Regions from separate parts of the Fusibacter sp. genome, predicted to be linked through region 1. Evidence: a T-box and tRNA genes for the amino acid it is inferred to sense, from the RefSeq annotation. Region 1 holds a T-box; the other holds one or more tRNA genes.
What was found. The T-box of region 1 lies ahead of serS (serine--tRNA ligase). A T-box ahead of a tRNA ligase gene usually reads a tRNA of that ligase, here a tRNA-Ser.
Positions count from the first base shown of each region.

Region 1 (4,213 bases):
AGATTGTATTTTTTAATTTTTCGATATAGCGTGGCAATACCAATGCCCAAGACTTGAGCAATTTTATTTTTGTCTTCCAAACCAGAGCCATAAAGGGCAAGGGCTTCTTTAATCATTCTTTGCTCCATTTCTTCAAGAGTCATTTGAACACTTTCGTTTTCAGGTCTATGGTCTGTTGTGAGAATTCGCTTTGGAATGCTATTCATTGTAATGGACTGTGTTGTTTCCATATTTACAGCATATTCAATGACATTCTCAAGTTCCCTGACATTGCCTTTCCATGGATTTTTAATTAGAATTGCTTCAACATTTTTATTGAAATCCTGAATGTTCTTGTTGAGTTTCTTATTATAATGATTTAAGAAGTACTGTAACAAAGTTTTGATGTCACCTGTACGCTCTCGGAGTGGTGGAATTGTAATCGGAATGACGCTTAGTCTATAAAAGAGATCCTCCCTGAAGGCGCCTTCAGTCACCATTTTTTCTAGAGCTTTGTTAGTGGCTGCTATGACTCTGACATCAAGTGCAATGCTTTTATGCCCTCCAATTTTTTCAATGCTCTTTTCTTGTAGGACTCTAAGGAGTTTTGTTTGAAGGTGAATGGGTACATCACCAATTTCGTCGAGAAATATGGTACCACCTTGAGCCAATTGGAATTTACCAAGTTTTCCACCCTTTGTAGCCCCAGTAAAAGAACCTTCTTCATAGCCAAATAACTCACTTTCCAAAAGACTTTCGGGAATTGCAGCACAGTTGAATGCAATAAAAGGTTTTTCACGGCGATTACTACTATAGTGAATGGCCCTAGCAAACAATTCCTTTCCTGTACCACTTTCGCCTAAAATCAATATGGTTGAGTTGCTATTTGAAACATGGCGAGCACGTTCTTTTGCCTGATTGATTTCATAACTCTCACCGATGATATCTTCAAAGTGTGTGGATTGATTATTTAAAGAGATTGTATTGACCACATTAAAGATGTCCTCCATTTTTTTAAATACCAAGATGGAACCTGCGCTTTTAGTTCCGAGAAGAACTGGCTTTCCAGAGACGAATGAATGAAATTCGCGATTCCCTTTATTGATGGAAAGCTCAACATTATGAAATGGTTTTTTTTGAATTACAAGGTTTTGAATATAGGATTCCGGTAAAATTTCATAGATTCTCTTTTCTTTCGTGTGATTTGGCATTGATGAGAGAATTTCCTTGATGAAGGCATTTTTATAAACAATATAGCCTTGTTCATCCACTGCGATGATGCCCTCATCAACAGAGTCTATGATTGCAACCATTTGATTAATGGCCACTTGGAGTTTGTCAGACGCTTCTTGTTCCAATGCCTTGCTGACAATGAGGTCTGCCATTCTGGTCAAGAACTCGATGAGGTTTGTCTGATTATCGAGTAAAGTATTTCGATATTCTTCTGAAATGGCAATAAGGCCTATTGCACCTAAAGTATCAGCATCGTGTTGGATTGGAATACAGATCATAGCTTGTAGGTTGCACTTGTCCTTTTCTTTACAGACAATACAGTTTTCATTGTCTTCTTTTCCAGAGATAACAACTGGTTTCCCTGATTTGAGCACAGAACCGATGACGTAGGTATCTTTAATATATAATACCTCAAGATCAAAGTGCTTTTTTGTATCTCCAATCTTATGAAACTCATTATCGGATATGATGACATCCATGTTGAGGACACTGGCAATCGCTTCCGAAATTTCCTGAACCACATCTTTGATTTTAATAAGTTTAATCATATACAACTCCTAGTTGATAGCCATCCATTTGAAAGATACTGATGAGGACGCAATCTGTTATAGTGTTCATTTTAATCATAGTATTCAGAAAATTCAAGCGATTTGACGAGGATATCTTTTTAAATCAATAAAAAATTACATTTTAATCAAGGATTTTTTATAATCTCAATATGAATTTAAAAATTTTCCTTGATATTATTTGATTCTGCGATAAAATAAAAATAACATATATTTGTTTCAGTGTTGATCAAAGCTAAGGTTTATGATTTGTTATAGAGAGCTAACGGTTGGTGAAAGTTAGTACAAATAGAAGCCCCTCCACTTTGGGAGCTGTCGACGAAGAGTCGAAGGGTATGCCCTTTATAGCTGTAACGAGATGGTGACCTTGATAAGGGGTCGCAATTTGGGTGGCAACGCGGTACTTCCGTCCCATGTTTGGGGTGGAAGTTTTTTTATTGTAAATCATTCATTTTCATCCAGTTTAGAGCAAGGATGTTCAAAAGTGGTTTGTGACAATTGTGAAATGACTCAAATGTTGTTACATATAACGAGATTTGAGACTAAAGTGCAATCGTAAATTTTTACCCTGATAGGTTTTAGGAATTAAGTATTTTAATCTTAAGAAGGTGGTGTAGATATGTTAGATATCAAATTGGTGAGAAGTAATCCAGAGCTCGTGAAGGAAAACATGAGAAAGAAATTTCAAGATCATAAGATCATTTTGGTGGATGAGGTTATTGAGCTTGATGAAGCTTACAGAGCTGCAAAGACGAGAGCAGATGAGCTTAGAGGGGTAAGAAATGCCGTCAGTAAAGAAATCGGTGGCTATATGGCCAAAGGCATGAAGGAAGAAGCTGAGAAAACCAAGGAAAAAGTAGCAGCAATCGGTGCTGAACTTGAAGAACTTAAAGTTAAAGAGCAAGAGCTTTCTGAGCAAATTAGAGAGAGAATGCTTGTGATCCCAAATATTATTGACGATTCTGTACCATTAGGTAAGGATGATAGCGAAAATGTTGAAGTTGAAAAATTTGGTGAGCCTGCAGTGCCTGCATTTGAAGTGCCATACCATGTTGAAATCATGGAGAAGTTAAAAGGAATTGACCTTGAAAGTGCACGTAAAACAAGTGGAAATGGTTTTTACTATTTAAGAGGTGATATTGCAAGACTTCACTCAGGCATCTTATCTTATGCACGTGACTTTATGATCGATAGAGGCTTTGAATACTATATTCCGCCTTTCATGATTCGTTCTGAAGTGGTAACAGGTGTTATGAGCTTTGCTGAAATGGAAAACATGATGTATAAAATAGAAGGCGAGGACCTATACCTAATCGGGACAAGTGAGCATTCTATGATTGGTAAGTTCATCGACAACCTTATGGATGAAGAAGAATTGCCACAAGCACTTACAAGCTATTCACCTTGTTTTAGAAAAGAAGTTGGTGCACATGGTATTGAAGAAAGAGGCGTTTACCGTATTCATCAATTCGAAAAGCAAGAGATGATTGTGGTCTGTAAGCCAGAAGAAAGTCCAGAGTGGTTTGAAAAGCTCTATAACAATACGATTGACTTCTTTAGAACACTCGATATCCCTGTAAGAGCACTTGAGTGCTGTTCAGGTGACTTGGCTGACCTAAAAGTGAAGAGTATTGACGTTGAAGCATGGTCACCACGTCAGAAAAAGTACTTTGAGGTCGGTAGCTGTTCAAACCTTGGAGACGCTCAAGCGAGAAGACTTGGCATAAGAGTGAGAAACAAGGAAGAAGGAAACTACTTCCCACACACATTGAACAACACTGTGGTTGCACCTCCTAGAATGCTGATTGCTTTCCTTGAGAACAACTTACAGGAAGATGGTTCTATCAGAATTCCAAAGCCACTTCAAATGTATATGGGTGGTAAAGAGGTTATTAAGTAGATTACGATGAGAATCAATAAGGGATCTTTCAAGACCTTGTTGATGAATGCATTTTAAAAAGTAAAGGTCATTTCTTCAATGTGGAGAAATGACCTTTTTTTTGTGTCTATTCTATGGTTGAAACATAATTTGAGTAATAGCCATTGCCCCAATGGTGCATGCTCTTGATAATGGGCATTAAATCTTGTCCGACCTTTGTCAAATCGTATTCGACTTTTGGTGGTACAACTGGATAGACCGTTCTTTTAATCAAATGGTCAACTTCAAGTTCGCGCAGCTGCTGTGTCAACATTTTAGGCGTAATTTGAGGCATTATTTTTCTGAGCTCATTAAATCTCAAGGTGCCTTTTGTTCCAAGATGCCATAGGATTAGTGGCTTCCATTTGCCACCGATAATTTCCATTGTGATTTCAAATGTACAAGAATAACTTTTATCCTTGAAGGCCAGTTTATCGTCTGAATTGAGGTTTTTCATGGTGCCCCTTTCTCAATGAGATATTCACAGTATCTTTTTAGATACTATAGCACTGAAAAG
Region 1 is NZ_JBVBZF010000058.1:7,163-11,375, forward strand. Features, by position in the region: gene AC220I_RS09485 (sigma-54-dependent Fis family transcriptional regulator) at 1-1,760, opposite strand, end outside; T-box leader at 1,995-2,195, shown strand; gene serS (serine--tRNA ligase) at 2,398-3,678, shown strand; gene AC220I_RS09495 (winged helix-turn-helix transcriptional regulator) at 3,785-4,153, opposite strand.

Region 2 (4,213 bases), on a different contig from region 1:
TAGCAAATAAGGCTATCACCGAATTAAATTTACCTGTTATTTTAATCAAAAATCCATATATTGGTTCTGATTTCACAAATTTTGTTGAAAACATTGGTGAATGTGTTCTAATTTTTGATGAGTTTGGTAAGATGTATTCAAATTCGAAACATTCCGAAGGTCCTACCCAAAATGATTTATTATCATTAATGGATGGTGTAGATAAAACAAAACGTCTATCTATTTTCACAGAAAATAGTGATTGGGATATTAGTGAATTTATGTTGGGTCGTCCTGGTCGAGCATATTACCACATTCGTCACAAAAAGTTGGATGAAGCAAGTATCACTGGTTATTGTGAAGATCATAATGTTTCTAGTGAGATTGTTGACGAGATTGTTGATCTATCACGTCGTTCAAGACTATTTAGTTTTGATATGTTGCAATCCATTGTTGAAGAACATATTCGTTTTGGTGAACATGTTGAAGATATCGTTGATGACTTGAACATTGACACACGTCAAGAAACTGTTGCAATGATGGAAGTTCTAGAAGTCTTCGATTTGGCAACAAACGAAAAACGTGTTATTCACGATACACCTTTTGTTACCAAGCCCACTAGCAATAGTTGGGATTGTGAAGTGAAAGTCAAACGTAACTTTACTGAAGCTGAAATTCGTCACATGGAAGAGGAAGATGAAGAGTTGGAAGAACGTTATGACGAATTCTACGTTCGTATCAAAGATCTCTCATACGAAAAGAATGGTAAATCTGTTTATGAAACCGATCGATATCGTGTGATTGCAAAGGATGTGCCGAAAGTTTCAACAAACTACAGTTTGTTAGTGTAAAGGATTACATTAGTTCCATAGTGAAAAGGTATCACGACACCGTGACATGGTGTAGTTAACAGTTCGATTCTGTTTGGAACTACCAATAAATAATTTGATGAATTTAAAGGAGACTTATATGTTACAACCCATAATGTAGTCCCAGTCAACACTTGCTGGGGCGTTAACAAGTGAGGTGTAACAATATGGTTATTAAATTTTCTCGTGCTCAACGTAGACACGATTATCGTCGTGTTATGAAGAAACGTCAGAATCATTGGGGCTATGGATATCAAGGTTGGCGACAACTTGAGATGGGAACTAATGATATGTGTGCAAAACTTGCTGGTATGGTTGCTCGTACCCCAAAAGTTACGAAATGTTACTGTTGTTGTAATCCAAGACGTAACGATTGGCAAAGTAGTTTAGACCGTTTAACTATGCAAGAACGTAGAGCATTAAATAAATATAAAGACGATTATGACGAGTTCGTATAATGGTAGTGCAGTTGGTTGCAACCCTTCAGGTATCGGTTCGATTCCGTTACTCGTCTCCAAATTGGAAGTGTGGCTGAGTTGGTTTAAGGCAGCGGTTTGCTAAACCGTCGACCCACGAAAGTGGGTCCGTGGGTTCGAATCCCACCACTTCCGCCAATTCTTAAATTTTCTGTTGTTTTTTATTCTATACATATTATAATAGACTAGATAAAATAGGAGATTATAATGAAACTAACCCCACTACATGACCGAATTGTTGTCCTTGAAGATAAAGCTGATGAAATTTCTCAAGGTGGAATAATTATCCCAGGTCAAGCCCAAAAGAAACCTGCAACAGGTACTGTTATTTCCCACGGTCCAGGCAAATATGTCGATGCACAACTTGTTCCAGTTACTGTAAATGATGGTGATAAAATTGTGTTTGTTAAACATCAAGGTGATATGGTTGAAGTTGACGGTGTTGAATATCGTATCATCAAAGATGAACATATCATTGGAATTATCACTTAATGGTTGAAAAGTTCGCTATTATAGGTCGCTCACTAAGAGCCGACGGTTCTGTTATTCGTGAAAATTATGTCGGAAATGAAACTGATTTAATTAATGGCACAATTAAACTCTTACAAGAAGAGTCACTTTCTGCTGCCATTTCTTTCTTTTCAAAACGAATGGCTTATCAATATCGGACTGAGCTTATTAATTGGGTTAATACAAAACACCCTGGTAAAAATGCTGAATTTGATGTTGTTTCTATACATCTTTCAACAGATGATATTAACATATAATTTTTGGAGATTACTATGTCCCTTTTAACACAAATAAAATTTGATCAACGTTCTCTCCGTTTACTTTCTCGTTCAGAAAATCATCGTGCAAAGGCTACCCTATTAACAACTTTAATTGGTGAAGCTGAAATGGTTGGTAAGAATGATGGTAACCGTGAATCAACAGATGATGAAGTAATTGCAGTCATCAAAAAATTTATTAAGAACATTAATGAGACACTCTCTCACATCGATCCAAACCAATCAGCATATCAGATTGCTATTGATGAAAGGACAGTTCTAGAAGCATATTTACCTCACCAATATACTGATGATGAACTAGCAACTATCATTCAAGCCTATATTGAAGAAGAAGATTTGACTGATGCTCGATCAATGGGTAAAGTAATGAAATTCTTGAAAGAAAACCATAAAGGGTTATATGATGGCAAGGTTGCTAGTGATTTAACTAAAACTATGCTTTCATGAACTTTCTATTAAAACTTAAAAGATTTATCATTCGTGTAGAAAATCATTTTCATGGTAAAGGAATGGTATATCTTGCAAGCCCCTATAGTGATGAAAGTGGTTTTGTACAATCGGTACGCCACAAAGAAGCTGAATTTCAAATTGCACAAATGATGAATGACGGATTATTAGCTTTTTCACCGATTGTACATTGCCATCATTTGGCTATGATGCACCATTTACCTGCAACTTTTGATTTTTGGCAAAACTATTGTCTGGGAATGTTGAACAACGCTAGTGAACTTTGGGTGTTAATGCTCCCAGGTTGGGAAAACTCAACTGGTGTTCAGGCTGAAATTAAATATGCACAAAGTCTCAATATGCCAATTTATTATTTGCATAGCAAACGAGACGATTCTCTTTAAATACAGCAGTATTCAAATGGTTAAAGAAACTAGGCTCTCAACCTAGTGCCGAAAGGCTTTGCGAGTTCGAACCTCGTCTGCTGTACCAATCCCCTCCGATAAATACTCCATAATTCATGGAGATCTCCCAATGCTAATTGACGGAATAGAATTAACAGAAGAATCTGTTGCAGTAAACATGCAGGTTGCATCAGGAACTGCTTTCCCTGCAAGCCCATCTATAGGTGAACTATATTATCTAACTGCTGGTATGGCAGGGTTATATGTTTATGATGGGGCTAGTTGGATTGCTGCTGATGGTGGTACCATAAACGAAAGCACAATTAATCATGATAATATCATGAACGTTGGTACCAACACCCATGCCCAAATTGATGCTCACATTGCTGACACGGTTGTACACGCTAATGATGCTGTTGCAGCTTCTTCAAATGATACTGCACCAGGTTCATTATTTGATAAATTGGTTGCTGGTGGCAATATCACTTTTTCAGTGTTAAATCCAGGACTAAATGAACAATTTCAAATTAGTACTAGTCCAGCAGTAGGTGAAGCCAATACAGCAAGTAATGTTGGGGTTGGTGGAGTAGGTATTTTCAAACAAAAAACTACAACTGACCTCGAATTTAAAAACATTAATGTTGGCAGTAATAAACTATCTGTAACGGATGATGTTGGCAATAATGAAATTGATCTTGATATTGTTGAGGCAAACCTTGTTCACGATAATATTGGTGGTGCAGGAACTAACACTCATGCCCAAATTGATTCACATATCGGTACAGGAAGTATTCACTTTACAGTTGCAAGTATTGACCACACGTTAATTCAAAATATTGGTACCAATACTCACGCCCAAATTGATACTCACATTGGGGATAGTACTGTTCACTTTACAGAAGCAAGTATTGATCACACCAACATTTTAAATAAAGGTACAAATACTCACGCTCAAATTGATTCACATATATCAAATAGTGCTTTACATTCTGATATAAATGCAAAAGTGTCAGCAACAGATACTACTACAAATTATCTGGAAAGTAAAATTGTTGCAGGGGCTAATGTAACTATTACTAAACTTAATTCTGGTGCAAATGAACAATTAGAGATTGCTTCAACAGGTGGTGGTCCTACAACAACAGTTTCAACTTTAGACCCATCAGGTGGTAGTGATGGGGATATTTGGTATAAAGTATGAAAGTTATTATCACAGTCCATCCAGGCATTGACAAACATGCCTTACTTCA
Region 2 is NZ_JBVBZF010000001.1:273,151-277,363, forward strand. Features, by position in the region: gene AC220I_RS02245 (AAA family ATPase) at 1-830, shown strand, start outside; tRNA gene AC220I_RS02250 (tRNA-Val) at 842-915, shown strand; gene AC220I_RS02255 (hypothetical protein) at 1,016-1,306, shown strand; tRNA gene AC220I_RS02260 (tRNA-Cys) at 1,292-1,365, shown strand; tRNA gene AC220I_RS02265 (tRNA-Ser) at 1,370-1,462, shown strand; gene AC220I_RS02270 (co-chaperone GroES) at 1,532-1,816, shown strand; gene AC220I_RS02275 (hypothetical protein) at 1,816-2,091, shown strand; gene AC220I_RS02280 (GatB/YqeY domain-containing protein) at 2,107-2,559, shown strand; gene AC220I_RS02285 (DUF1937 family protein) at 2,556-2,963, shown strand; tRNA gene AC220I_RS02290 (tRNA-Glu) at 2,966-3,051, shown strand; gene AC220I_RS02295 (hypothetical protein) at 3,022-4,164, shown strand; gene AC220I_RS02300 (S8 family serine peptidase) at 4,161-4,213, shown strand, end outside.
Region 2: it encodes a tRNA-Ser, which carries the amino acid that the T-box ahead of serS (serine--tRNA ligase) is inferred to sense. The anticodon was not compared.